DNA from 2 places in the Luteibacter sp. HAY1-4A genome. Region 1 is predicted to be linked to the other one. Evidence: predicted binding sites of a transcription regulator. Region 1 holds the regulator's gene; the other holds the start of a gene.
The links. The regulator HrcA, encoded in region 1, represses chaperone genes, less so after heat shock. The targets are predictions, from matches to a motif close to TTNGCACTCNNNNNNNNNGAGTGCNAA.
Positions count from the first base shown of each region.

Region 2: rpoH (RNA polymerase sigma factor RpoH) is a predicted target of HrcA. The motif match lies at 4,843-4,869, and genes of this name have one in related genera.

Region 1 covers NZ_JBNDHZ010000012.1:54,005-60,482, forward strand. The annotation lists gene dnaK (molecular chaperone DnaK) at 1-1,837, opposite strand, end outside; gene grpE (nucleotide exchange factor GrpE) at 1,968-2,504, opposite strand; gene hrcA (heat-inducible transcriptional repressor HrcA) at 2,592-3,653, opposite strand; gene recN (DNA repair protein RecN) at 3,786-5,456, shown strand; gene ACPYOD_RS05865 (response regulator) at 5,457-6,086, opposite strand; gene ACPYOD_RS05870 (MASE1 domain-containing sensor histidine kinase) at 6,174-6,478, shown strand, end outside.
Region 2 covers NZ_JBNDHZ010000055.1:4,790-11,267, reverse strand. The annotation lists gene ACPYOD_RS16215 (efflux RND transporter permease subunit) at 1-1,756, opposite strand, end outside; gene ACPYOD_RS16210 (sensor histidine kinase) at 1,836-3,203, opposite strand; gene ACPYOD_RS16205 (response regulator transcription factor) at 3,187-3,867, opposite strand; gene rpoH (RNA polymerase sigma factor RpoH) at 3,950-4,810, opposite strand; gene ung (uracil-DNA glycosylase) at 5,041-5,730, opposite strand; gene ACPYOD_RS16190 (response regulator) at 5,739-6,478, opposite strand, start outside.

The DNA of each region.
Region 1 (6,478 bases):
ACGTGTCCTGCGAACCACCGGACTGCGCCGCGGCGTACAGCGACTGCGCCACCTGCTCGAGGTTGGTGATCTTCCCCTCGATGGCGTTCTTGTCGTCGCCGTCCTTCACCTTCTCGAGCTCGGACACCGCGGCGTCGATGCTGGCCAGCTGCTCGGCCGGCACCTTGCCACCATGCTCCTTCAGCTGGCTGCGCGTGGCGTGCACCAGCTGGTCGGCCTTGTTACGCACCTGCACCAGCTCGTGGAACTTCTTGTCTTCCTCGCGGTTGGCTTCGGCGTCGGCCACCATGCGCTGGATCTCTTCGTCCGAGAGGCCCGAGCCGGCCTTGATCTCGATCTTCTGCTCCTTGCCGGTGTCCTTGTCCTTCGCCGACACGTGCAGGATGCCGTTGGCGTCGATGTCGAAGGTGACTTCGATCTGCGGCGTGCCGCGCGGCGCCGGGCGAATGCCCTGCAGGTCGAACTTGCCGAGCGACTTGTTGGCGTTGGCGCGCTCGCGTTCGCCCTGCAGCACGTGCACGGTGACGGCGGTCTGGTTGTCGTCGGCCGTGGAGAACACCTGCGAGGCCTTGGTGGGCACCGTGGTGTTCTTCTCGATGAGCTTGGTCATCACGCCGCCCATCGTCTCGATGCCGAGCGACAGCGGGGTGACGTCGAGCAGCAGCACGTCCTTGACGGAACCGCCCAGCACGCCGCCCTGGATGGCGGCGCCGACGGCGACGGCTTCATCCGGGTTGACGTCCTTGCGCGCTTCCTTGCCGAAGAAGTCCTTCACGGCTTCCTGCACCTTGGGCATGCGGGTCTGGCCACCGACGAGGATGACCTCATTGATGTCGGACACGCGCAGGCCGGCGTCGTTGAGCGCGGTGCGGCACGGCTCGATGGTGCGCTTGACCAGGTCTTCCACCAGCGACTCGAGCTTGGCGCGGGTCAGCTTGATGTTGAGGTGCTTCGGACCGGACGCATCGGCCGTGACGTACGGCAGGTTCACGTCGGTCTGGTGCGACGAGGAAAGCTCGATCTTCGCGCGCTCGGCGGCGTCCTTCAGACGCTGCAGCGCGAGCTGGTCCTGGCGCAGGTCGATGCCCTGCTCCTTCTTGAACTCGTCGACCAGGTAGTCGATGACGCGGTTGTCGAAGTCTTCGCCACCGAGGAAGGTGTCGCCATTCGTGGCCAGCACTTCGAACTGCTTCTCGCCGTCGACGTTGGCGATCTCGATGATCGACACGTCGAAGGTGCCGCCACCGAGGTCGTACACGGCGATCTTGCGGTCGCCCGAGGCGGTCTTGTCGAGGCCGTAGGCCAGTGCGGCCGCGGTCGGCTCGTTGATGATGCGCTTGACGTCGAGACCGGCGATCTTGCCGGCGTCCTTGGTGGCCTGGCGCTGGCTGTCGTTGAAGTACGCCGGCACCGTGATGACCGCTTCGGTGACCGGCTCGCCCAGGAAGTCCTCGGCGGTCTTCTTCATCTTCATGAGGACCTTCGCGGAGACTTCCTGCGGGGCCATCTTCTTGCCATCGGCCGTCTGCACCCAGGCGTCGCCGTTCTCGTGCGCCACGATGCCGTAGGGCACGATCTTGATGTCCTTCTGCACTTCCGCGTCGGTGAACTTGCGGCCGATGAGGCGCTTCACCGCGTAGAACGTGTTCTTCGGATTCGTGACGCTCTGGCGCTTGGCCGGCGCGCCGACCAGAACCTCATTGTCCTTGGTGAACGCGACGATGGACGGCGTGGTGCGATCGCCCTCCGCGTTCTCGATGACGCGTGCGGTCGAACCTTCCATCACTGCCACGCAGGAGTTGGTCGTACCGAGGTCGATGCCGATGATCTTGGCCATTGAAGTTGCTCCGTATTTCTAAGCGGCCCCCGCGGCCGCGACTGTTTGTGAAAGTGGGGACCGGCCCCATCGATTCAATGCCTGGTGAGACTCCCCAAGTGCCGCGAACCCGCGCCACATGGGGCTTTGTTCAGTTGTCGCGCACCACGGCGACGAGCGCCGGACGCAACAGACGATCGTTGAGCACGAAACCTTTCTGGACCACCGCCACCACCGTGCCCGGCGCGTGTTCGTTCGACTCGACCGAACTGATCGCCTGGTGGTGCTCCGGATTGAAGGGCTGGTGGAGGGGATCGATGACGGTCAGGCCGTTCGACTGCGTGACCTTCTCCAGCTGCTTCAGCGTCAGCTCGAGGCCCTCGCGCAACGTCTTCGCGTCGGCGGAGTCGTTCGTGAGGCCGAGCACGATGCCGTCGTACACCGGAAGCAGGTCGCCCAGCAGTTTCTCGTTGGCGAAACGGCGCGCCTGTTCCAGGTCGCGCTGAAGACGGCGGCGCTGGTTCTCGATCTCCGCCCGCTCGCGCAGGACCGTCTCGCGCGCCCCGGCCAGTTCCGATTCGAGGGCGCCCAGCTTCGCGGTAAGTGCGTCGAGGTCGGCGTTCACGCCGCCGTCCGCCGCACCGCCATCCTGCACCTGATCCGGCGCATGGGGATCGTTGTTCTGCATGCTTGCTCCAAATGTCAGCTTACCGGCCCGCCTCCAGGAGGGGACCGAACATCCGCGGGAAATAGTAAACCCGCCTCCCGGGGCGGTTTATGAGGTCGCCGCGGCGCGATTCAAGGCGTCGCTGAGCAATCCGGCAGTGGCCTGCACCACCGGAATCACCCGCTCATATGCCATACGCGTCGGTCCAATAACTCCGATCGCGCCGAGCATGCGGCCGCCGGTGCCGTAGGTGGCGGTGACGATGCTGCAGCCGTCCAGGGCCGAGAAGCCGGACTCCTCGCCGATGAAGAGGCGGACGCCGGGGGCCTGGACGCACATTTCCATCAACTGGAGCAGGTCGCGCTTCTGCTGGAAGGCGTCGAACAGCTCGCGGAGCCGGTCGATGTCGGCCAGCTCGGAATAGCCCATGAGGTTGGTCTGGCCGCTGACCAGGACGTCGTCGGCGTCCTCGTCGTGCGCGAACGAGGCCGTGGCCAGTTCCACCGCGGCAGCCAGCATCCGGTTGAGTTCGCCCCCGGCCTCGCGCAGTTCCGAGGCGAGGTGCGCCCGGATGTCCGCCAGGCGGAAGCCCGCGAACTGGGCGTTGAGGTAGTTGGCCGCCTGCTCCAGCTCGCTGGCGTCGAGCGGGCGGGCAAGCTGCACCACCCGGTTCTGGACCTGATTGTCGGAGAACACCAGGATGACCAGCACCCGCGCGTCGGGCAGCGATACGAAGTCGATGTGGCGCAGCGGGAAGTCGCCCTGGCGCGGCACGGTGACCACGCCGGCGAAGCGGGTCATGGCGGAAAGCAGGTTCGAGACGTTGCCCAGCAGGTCGCGCGTGGTGGTCTGGTGTGGCGGCAGGCTGCCCTGCAGGCGCGCCATCTCGTCGCGCGGCAGCGGCTTCAATTCGAGCAGGCTGTCCACGAAAAGACGCAAGCCCCGCGGCGTGGGCACGCGGCCGGCCGAGGTATGCGGTGACGCGACCAGGCCGGCGTCTTCCAGGTCGGCCATGATGTTGCGGATGGTGGCCGGGCTGACTTCCAGGCCCGACGACTTCGCCAGCGTGCGCGAGCCGACCGGCTCACCGTCCGACAGGTATTGGGATATGAGGGTCCGCAGCAGCCGGCGCGCGCGAGCATCGATGTCGTGACCGGTAAACGGATTCATGCGCTGGACGTGTCGGAAAGGGGCTGGATCGTCCGCTATCAATAAGGTCTTGCCCTCTCGCTTGCAAGTCTCGGCCCTTGCGACGCCGCTCCCGCTACAATCGGCGCGATTCCATCCGCCGACCCGGGTCCCATGCTCACCTCGCTCTACGTCCGCCAGTTCGCCGTCGTCGAAGAAGCCGAGGTCGCGTTCGGTCCCGGCCTCACCGTGGTCAGCGGCGAAACCGGCGCGGGCAAGTCGCTGTTGGTGGACGCGCTGATGCTCCTGGCCGGCGCCCGCGCCGACAGCGGCATGGTGCGCGCCGGTAGCGACCGTGCCGAACTGGCCGCGGAATTCGACCTGGCCGGGCTCCCCGAGGCGCTGGCCTGGCTGCGCCAGGAAGAACTGGACGACGGCGAGACCTGCCAGCTGCGCCGCGTCATCCGCACGGAGGGCAGCTCACGCGGGTGGATCAACGGACGCCCGGCCAGCCTCGCGCAGATGTCGGCGCTGGCGGCACTCATCGTCGAGATCCACGGCCAGCACGAGCACCAGGCCCTGCTTTCCCGGCAACACCAGATGGCCCTGCTCGACGCCTATGCCGGCAACGAAGACAAGCTGGCGCGCGTCCGCGACACTGCCCGCGCGTGGCGCGACGCCGTGGCGCGCATCCGCGCCCTCTCCGGCGGCGACGACCGCGAACGGCAGATCGAACTGCTCCGCCACGAACTGGACGAACTGGAGCGCTGGGCCCTGGCGCCGTCCGCACTGGAAGACCTGGAGACGCAGCACCGCCGCCTCGCCAACGCGGGCCGCCTCGCCGAAGGCGCCAACGGCATCGTCGAGATGCTGGACGGTGAAAGCGAGTTCGCCATCGGCCGTGCCCTCCTCCGCGCGCATGCCGAACTGTCGCGCCTGTCCGAACTGGACGGCACCCTCGCGCCACTGCTGGAGCTGCTGGACAGCGCGCAGATCCAGGTGGGCGAAGCCGTCGACGGCCTCGGCCGCTACGCGCAGGACGTGGAACTGGACCCGGAACGCCTGGCCGAGGTGGACACCCACCTCACCCACCTGCACGACCTGTCCCGCCGCTATCGCCTGCCGATCGAGGAACTGTTCGCGAAGGCCGACGAAGTGCGCGAGCGCCTGGCCGAACTCGAAGGCGCCGGCGACGCGCTGGACCGGCTGGCCGCCGAATGCGACCGTCTGCGCAAGGAATACGACACGGCCGCCGCTGCGCTATCGAAGGCACGCGCGGACGCCGCGGACCGACTCGGCTCGTCGGTGGCCGCCCTCATGGGCGAACTCGGCATGGCCGGCGGACGCCTGGAGGTGTCGCTGGAAGCCGCCGAAGGCGACGACCCCGATCCGCAGGGCCGCGAGCGCTGCGAACTCCTGGTCAGCGCCAACCCCGGCCAGCCGCCGCGTCCGCTGCGCAAGGTCGCTTCCGGCGGCGAGCTTGCGCGCATCAGCCTCGCCATCGAAGTGGCCACGCTGGGCAACGACAACATCGGCTGCATGATCTTCGACGAGGTGGACACCGGCATCGGCGGCGCCGTGGCGGAAGTGGTGGGCCAGAAGCTACGCGCGCTCGGCGAGCGCGTGCAGGTGCTCTGCGTCACGCATCTGCCGCAGGTAGCCGCGCAAGGCCACTCGCACCTGCAGGTGGCGAAGGAAAGCGACGGCGACTCCACCCGCACCCGCATCCGCGCGCTCAACGACGCCGGCCGCCGCGACGAACTCAGCCGCATGCTCGGCGGCGTGGAGATCACGAAGGAAACGCGCGCCCACGCGAAGAAGATGCTGGACCGCGCGCAGGGCTGATCAGCTGCGGATCAGGCCACGCTCCTGCGCCATGCGGTACAGGTCCAGTTCCGACCCTGCATTGAGCTTGTTCATCACCGCGGCGCGGTGGATGTAGATCGTCTTCTGCCCGATGCCCAGTTCCGCCGCCACCTGCTTCGGCGCGCGGCCGATGGCCAGCAGCAGGAAGACTTCGCGCTCGCGCGCGGTGAGTCGGTTGAACGGATCCAGGTCGGTCGTCGGCCGGCCCGAGCGGCGCTCGCGCAGGTCGGAACTCAGGTACTGGTCGCCGCCCAGTACCGAGCGCACCGCGGCCACCAGTTCCTCCGGTGCCACACCCTTCGTGACGTAGCCGCGCGCACCGCGACGCAGGGCCTCCGAAACGTACGGCTCGCCGTCGTGCATGCTCAGCACCACGATCTTCATGTCGGGCGCGATGCTGGCCAGGTGCTCGATCAGGGGCAGCCCGCTGCCGTCGGGCAGCGACAGATCGACGGCGACCAGGTCGGGCCGATGCTGCGTGACCGCTTCCACCGCTTCGTCGGCGTTGCGTGCTTCGGCGACGACGTCCAGGTCGGGTTCCAACTCGATGAGTCGCTTGAAACCTTCGCGAACGATGGCGTGGTCATCTACTAGGACGATTCTTGGCATGGGTTGAATGTAGCAGGCTCTCCCGACGCGTGCGTACGGGTGCGTGAAACCCGCCGACGGCGCGCAGCCGCCGTGTACCATTCCGGGATGCGCTTACCTGGCTCCTCCCGCTTCGCCGGCCCCCTCATCGCCCTGGCCTACGCCGCCGCCTGGGTGATGCTCTGGCCGACCGAGCAGCCCTACTGGGTCCTGCCCTTCGGCCTGCGCTTCGGCGCCCTGCTGCTCACGCGCAGCCGCAACTGGCTGTGGATCCTCGGTGCCGAGATCGTCGCCAGCGCATTTTGCGAGTGGCGCAGCGGACTTCCGATCGGGGGCGCCGGATTCCTGCTGGGCGACGCGCCGGAGCCGCTGATGGTGACGGCGTGCCTGTGGCTGCTGCGTAGGGCGCACCT
Region 2 (6,478 bases), on a different contig from region 1:
CGCGCGTGCCGATCGGGGCGCGCACGTGCATGAGGATCTGCCCGCCGTCCACGGACGGGAAAAAGTTGCGGCCCAGCATCGGCACCAGCAGGAACGACAACACCACGAAGCCGAGGAACCCGATGGTGAACACCTTGCGATGGAGCAGCGCCATTTCCAACAGCACGTGGTAGCTCGCACGTACGCTCTCGAAGCGCTTCTCGAAGCCGCGCTGGAAGCGGACGAGCGGGTTGCGCGACGCCTTGCCGTGCTCGCCGTGCGGATCGTCGTGGCTGTGCGGCTTCAGCAGGTACTTCGCCATCGTCGGCACCAGGGTGCGCGAGAGGATGAAGGACGCGATCATCGCGAACATCACCGCTTCGGCCATCGGCACGAAGAGGAACCGCGCCACGCCTTCCAGGAAGAACATCGGCACGAACACGATGCAGATGCACAGCAGCGACACGAACGCCGGCGTCACGATCTGCGCCGCGCCGTCGAGGATGGCCGTCTCGACGTCCTTGCCCTGCTCCAGGTGCCAGTTGATGTTCTCGATGGTGACCGTGGCATCGTCCACCAGGATGCCGACAGCAAGCGCGAGACCGCCGAGGGTCATGATGTTCATCGTCTCGCCCACCGCGGACAGCGCGGCGATGGAGCCGAGGATCGCCAGCGGGATCGACGTGGCGATGATCACCGTGGAGCGCCAGCTGCCCAGGAAGAGCAGGATCATGAGGCTGGTGAGCGCCGCGGCGATCACGCCTTCGCGGGCCACGCCTTCGATCGCGGCACTGACGAACAACGACTGGTCGCCGATCGGCGCGATGGTGAGGCCTTCCGGCAGCGCATCCTTCATTTCGGCGACGCGCTGCTTGATGCCCGCGATGATCGCCAGCGTGGATGCCGAGCCGTTCTTCATCACCGTCATCAGCACGGAGCGGCTGCCGTCGACGTGCACGATATTGGTCTGCGGCGGCGAGCCGTCGCGCACCTGCGCCACGTCGCGGATATACACCGTGGCGCCGTTGGCCACCTTCACCGGCAGGTTGCCCAGTTCGTCGATGTCGGAGGGCGAATTGTTGAGCTGCAACGTGTATTCGTAGCTGCCGATCTTCTGCGTACCCACGGGCGTGATCAGGTTCTGCGCCGCGAGCGCGTTGGCGACGTCCTGCGCCGACAGTCCACGCGCTTGCAGGGCCTGCGGATCGATGTCGATCTGCACCTGGCGCGTCTTGCCGCCGAACGGGTATGGAATGGACGCGCCGGGCACCGACACCAGCTGGGGACGGATGATGTTCTGGCCGAGGTCGGCGAGGTTCTGCTCAGTGAGGCCCTTGCCCGACAGCGCCAGCTGGATGATCGGCACCGTCGAGGCGTTGTAGTTCAAGATCAGCGGCGGTGTGCTACCCGGCGGCAACTGCTTGAGCAGGGTCTGCGCCACCGCCGTCACCTGCGCGTTCGCGGTACGGATGTCCACCGTCGGCTGGAAGAAGATCTTGACGATGCCGAAGCCCTGGAGCGAGTTGGCCTCGATGTGCTCGATATCGTTGACGGTGGTGGTCAGCACGCGCTCGAACGGCGACGACACGCGACCGGCCATCTGGTCGGCGGGCAGGCCGGTGTACTGCCAGACCACCGCGATCACCGGGATCTTGATGTCCGGGAAGATGTCCGTCGGCGTGCGCAGCGCGGAAAGCGGGCCCACGATGAGGATCAACAAAGCGAGGACGACGAAGGTATACGGCCGCGTGAGCGCGATCCGGACGATGCCAATCATGGGGGGACGGGTTCCGAGGCGTGTTTGCGTCGGCGCGAATTTTGCGCCGCCGCACGCCGCGGGCGTAGTTAAGATTTATTTAGGCGTTCGCCGGACAGGTGACCGAGAAGACCGCGCCACGTTCGTTGCCGCCCACCGACAGCGAGAACCCGTGCAGCCGCACGATGGCACTCACGATGGCGAGGCCGAGGCCGCACCCCGGCTTCGAACGCGTCTCGTCGCTGCGGTAGAAACGCCGGAACACGGCTTCGCGCTCGTCGGGCGGAATGCCGGGGCCGGTATCGGCGATGTCCACGCGCGCGCCGCCGTCGGCATCGGTCGACGCCACCAGGCGCACGGCGCCGCCGTCGGGCGTGAACTTGATCGCGTTGCCGACAAGGTTGGCGAAGGCTTCGAACAGCAGGTGCGGGTCGCCTCGCAACGACGGCAACCGGCCGAGTTCCAGCTCGAAACGTTGTCCGCGGTCCTCGGCCAGTGGCGCGTAAAACTCGTGGACATTGCGCAGGACGCTGCCCAGGTCCATGTTCTCGAAGCAGGCGCTGCGCTGCCTGTCTTCGAGCTCCGAGACACGCAGCAAGGCGCGGAAGCGCGCAAGCACCGTGTCGATCTCGGCGACACACGCATCCAGTTGCTCGCCCTCCGGCCGGCTCTCGAATTGCTGTTGCAGGCGGTACAGGCGCGTGCGCATGCGCGTCAGCGGCGTGCGCAGGTCATGGGCGATGTTGTCGGTAACGCCCTTCACTTCCCCGAGGAGCCGTTCGATCTCCGTCAGGGTGGTATTGACCGTCCCCGCGAGCAGATCGACTTCGTCGCCGAAGCCGCTCACGGGAAGGCGCACGCTGAGGTCGCCCTCGCGAATGGGCTCCATCGCCTGCTGGATGGCGCGGATGCGACGGGCGGGACCGCGCGCGATCAGCACGCCGCCCAGTACGCCGGGAATGAGCGTGAGCGACAGGCCCCAGAGGAGTCCGCGCCGGATGATCGTGCCGACGCCGTCGATGGTGGAGCTTTCCTTCGCCACGACGAGGCGCGTGCCATCCGGCAATTCGTGGAAGAGCCCGCGAACGCGCGCCGTGGCCTTGCGCGCGGTGCTGTCGAGGCTCGCGCTGATCGAACGGGCCGTGCCGTCTTCGTCCAGGTCCTTCGGCATCGCGGCGATGTTGCCCGCGAGGTGCCGGCCCTGTGCGTCGAACAGGCCCATCCACATGGCGCCTTGCACGTCGATGCGGCTGGCGGCGTCCACGGTGGCGCGCATGTCGCGCGGCGCGGTGCCTTCCAGGTAATGGACGCGCGACGCCAGCATCTGGTCGATCACGCCGGACAGGTAGCGCGAGGTTTCCCACTGCACGATGCCAAGGAGCACCACGCACCAGATGGCGAACAGCGCGCCATAGATGATGATCAGGCGCGAGGTGGCGGAACGCCAGGCGTCAGTCAGCGGGCGCAAGGACGTATCCCGAGCCGCGCACGGTGCGGATGAGCGGTGAATGGCCGGCGCCGTCGATCTTGCGCCGCAGCCGTCCGATATGGACGTCGATCACGTTCGTGCCCGGATCGAAATGGAAGCCCCATACGTGTTCGAAAATCATCTGTCGCGTCACCACCTGCCCCGCGTTTCGCATCAGGAATTCCAGCAGGCGGAACTCCGTGGGCAGCAGGGTGAGCTCCTGGCCGCGGCGCTGCGCGTTATGGCGGACCAGGTCGAGTTCGAGGTCGGCCACACGCAGGCGCGTTTCGTTCGGACCCTGGCGACGCCGGCGCAGCAGCACCTCGGCACGCGCCGCCAACTCGTCGGGCGAAAAGGGCTTGGTGAGGTAATCGTCGCCGCCCGCACGCAACCCGCGCACCCGTTCATCCACGTCGGACAGCGCGCTGATCATCAGCACGGGTGTGTCCACGGCGTGCTGGCGCAGTTGGGAGACCACGTCGATGCCGTCCATGCCGGGCAACATGCGATCCAGTGTGATGATGTCGTAGCCGTCGGCGAGCGCCCGCGCGAGGCCTTCGCGGCCGTCGGACACCCAGTCGGCGGTCAGGCCGTGCGCACCCAGTTCCGCGACGATGTCGCGCGCGGTGACCTCGTCGTCTTCGATGACCAGCGCCCGGGGCATCCTGGTTCTGCTCCTGCCGGTAGGACAAAGGAAAACGGCCTCGCGAGGGAGGCCGTTTCCGATCTTACGCCGAACCGCGGTTTCAGGCGGCGATGGCGACGCGCATCTTCTTCATGGCATTCGCTTCGATCTGGCGGATACGCTCGGCCGAAACGCCGTACTCGTCCGCAAGATCCTGCAGCGTGGCCTTGTTGTCTTCGGCCAGCCAGCGGCGCTGGATGATGTCGCGCGAGCGATCGTCCAGGTTGCCGAGTGCCGACGACAGCGCGCCCATCTGGTTGTTGCTGGCATCTTCCTCGGCGAGGTTGTCGTACGGGTCGGCGCCTTCGTCGACGAGGAACGCGGCCGGAGCCGGCTTGTCGTCATCGTCCGCGTCGGCCGGGGCTTCGAAGCCGATGTCACGGCCCGAGAGACGGGATTCCATCTCGCGCACGGTGGCTTCCGGTACGCCCAGGTCGTTCGCGACCACGCGCACTTCCTCCGCGTTCATCCAGCCCAGGCGCTTCTTGCTCTTGCGCAGGTTGAAGAACAGCTTGCGCTGCGCCTTGGTGGTGGCGACCTTCACGATGCGCCAGTTGCGCAGGATGAACTCGTGCATTTCGGCACGGATCCAGTGCACGGCGAAGCTGACCAGGCGAACGCCCTGGTCCGGGTCGAAGCGCTTCACGGCCTTCATCAGGCCGATGTTGCCTTCCTGGATGAGGTCGGAAAGCTGCAGGCCATAGCCGTTGTACCCGCGGGCCACGTGGACCACGAAACGCAGGTGGGACATCACGAGCTGCTTGGCGGCGTCGAGGTCGGCGTCGTCACGGAAGCGGCGCGCCAGCGACTGCTCCTCGTCAAGGCTGAGCACCGGAATGCGATGGACGGCCGAGATATAGGAATCCAGACTGCCAACGACGCTCGGTAGCCCGTAGTTACGGGTGGCGAGGGCTTGGGACATGTGTGGAACCTCCTGAAAGTCTTGTACGCAGATTAGCAGTCCCGGAATGAGAGTGCTAAGTCGGCCCGAAGTTCATCGGTTAACTGTACGCAATGGTACAGAAATAGGTCCGGCATGTCCAGAGGATGCTATGGCCGGTTTATGTGCCGTACGGGGCGGGGCGTATCGAGTAGCGGAGATTAACAGCTAAGAACTTATTATTATTGGAGATATGGCGACTGTTAGATGCCTTAGGCAACCAGGTCGACCTTTGCAGGCAGCGACCAGTCGATGGGCGGTTTGCCGCGCGATTCCAGATAGGCGTTCGCTTTCGCGAAGTGGCCGCAGCCCATGAAGCCGCGATGCGCCGACAGCGGCGAGGGGTGCACGCTGCGCAGGACGAGGTGACGCTTGCCGTCGATCAGCTGGCCTTTCCGCTGGGCGTGACTGCCCCAGAGCATGAAGACCAGTCCCTCGCGCTCGCGGTTGAGGGCATCGACGGCCGCATCGGTGAAGCCCTCCCAGCCCCTGCCCTGGTGCGAGCCGGCGTTGCCGGCCTCCACGGTCAGTACCGCGTTCAGGAGCAGCACGCCCCGGTCGGCCCACGGGGTGAGGCAGCCGTGGTCGGGACGCGGGATGCCGAGGCAGTCCTCGATCTCCTTGAACATGTTCTGCAGCGATGGCGGCACGCGCACGCCCGGGCGTACCGAGAAGCTGAGGCCGTGGGCCTGACCGGGCCCGTGGTACGGGTCCTGGCCGAGAATGACGACGCGCACGTTGTCGAACGGCGTGTGGGCAAAGGCATTGAAGATGTCGGGACCCGGGGGATAGATCGTCTTGCCCTGTGCCTTTTCGCTGCGCAGGAATTCCGACAGCGCCAGCATCTCGGGGCGATCCAGGTACGCGCCGATCCGGGCTTTCCAGGAGGGCTCCAGCTTCACCCTGTCGTTCAATGCGCTGCCCTCTCGCGCAGGTGCAGGGCGACGCGAAGCTGGAAAAGCAGCTTCGTGATGAGCAGTTTTTCCTCGACGGGCTTTTCCACGAGGTCGTTCGCCCCGGCACGCAGGAGCGCGGCCTGGTTCGCGGGGTTTTCGTCGCCGGTCATGACCAGCGTGGGCAGCTGCCCCTTGCCGTAGCCGAAGTCGTTGCGGATGCGCTCGACGAGATCGCCGCCGGTGAGTTCGCCCTTCAGGCTCACATCGGTCAGCACCACGTCGGCACCGACCTCGCCGCGCTCGCGCGCCTGGCGCAGGTGCTGCAGCGCGTCTTCGGCACTGATGACGTGGTGCACCGTGAGGCCGTATTTCTCCATCATCCGGCGCGTGGCCAGGGCCACCACGCGGCTGTCCTCCACATAGAGCACCTCGCCCTCGGCGCCACCCTCGGGCCGCACGTACCCGCGAATGAATTCCGCGAGCGCGCCGAAGCCGAGGGACTTGTCGAAGTAATCGGTCACGAACTCGCCGAGTTCCCGCCGGTGCAGGCGCTGCTCGACATCGCCCGACACGACGACGATCGGCATGTAGATCTGCGGTGCGGACTCGCGCACGAAGCGGGCCACGTCGAGCCCGTCCATGTCGGGCAGGCGCAGCGCCACGGTGACGAAGTCGAAGACGCCGCGTTGCAGTTCGGTCTGGGCCTCCGCGCCGGTGGCGGCTTCCACGATCTCCACGCCCGGCACCTCGGCGG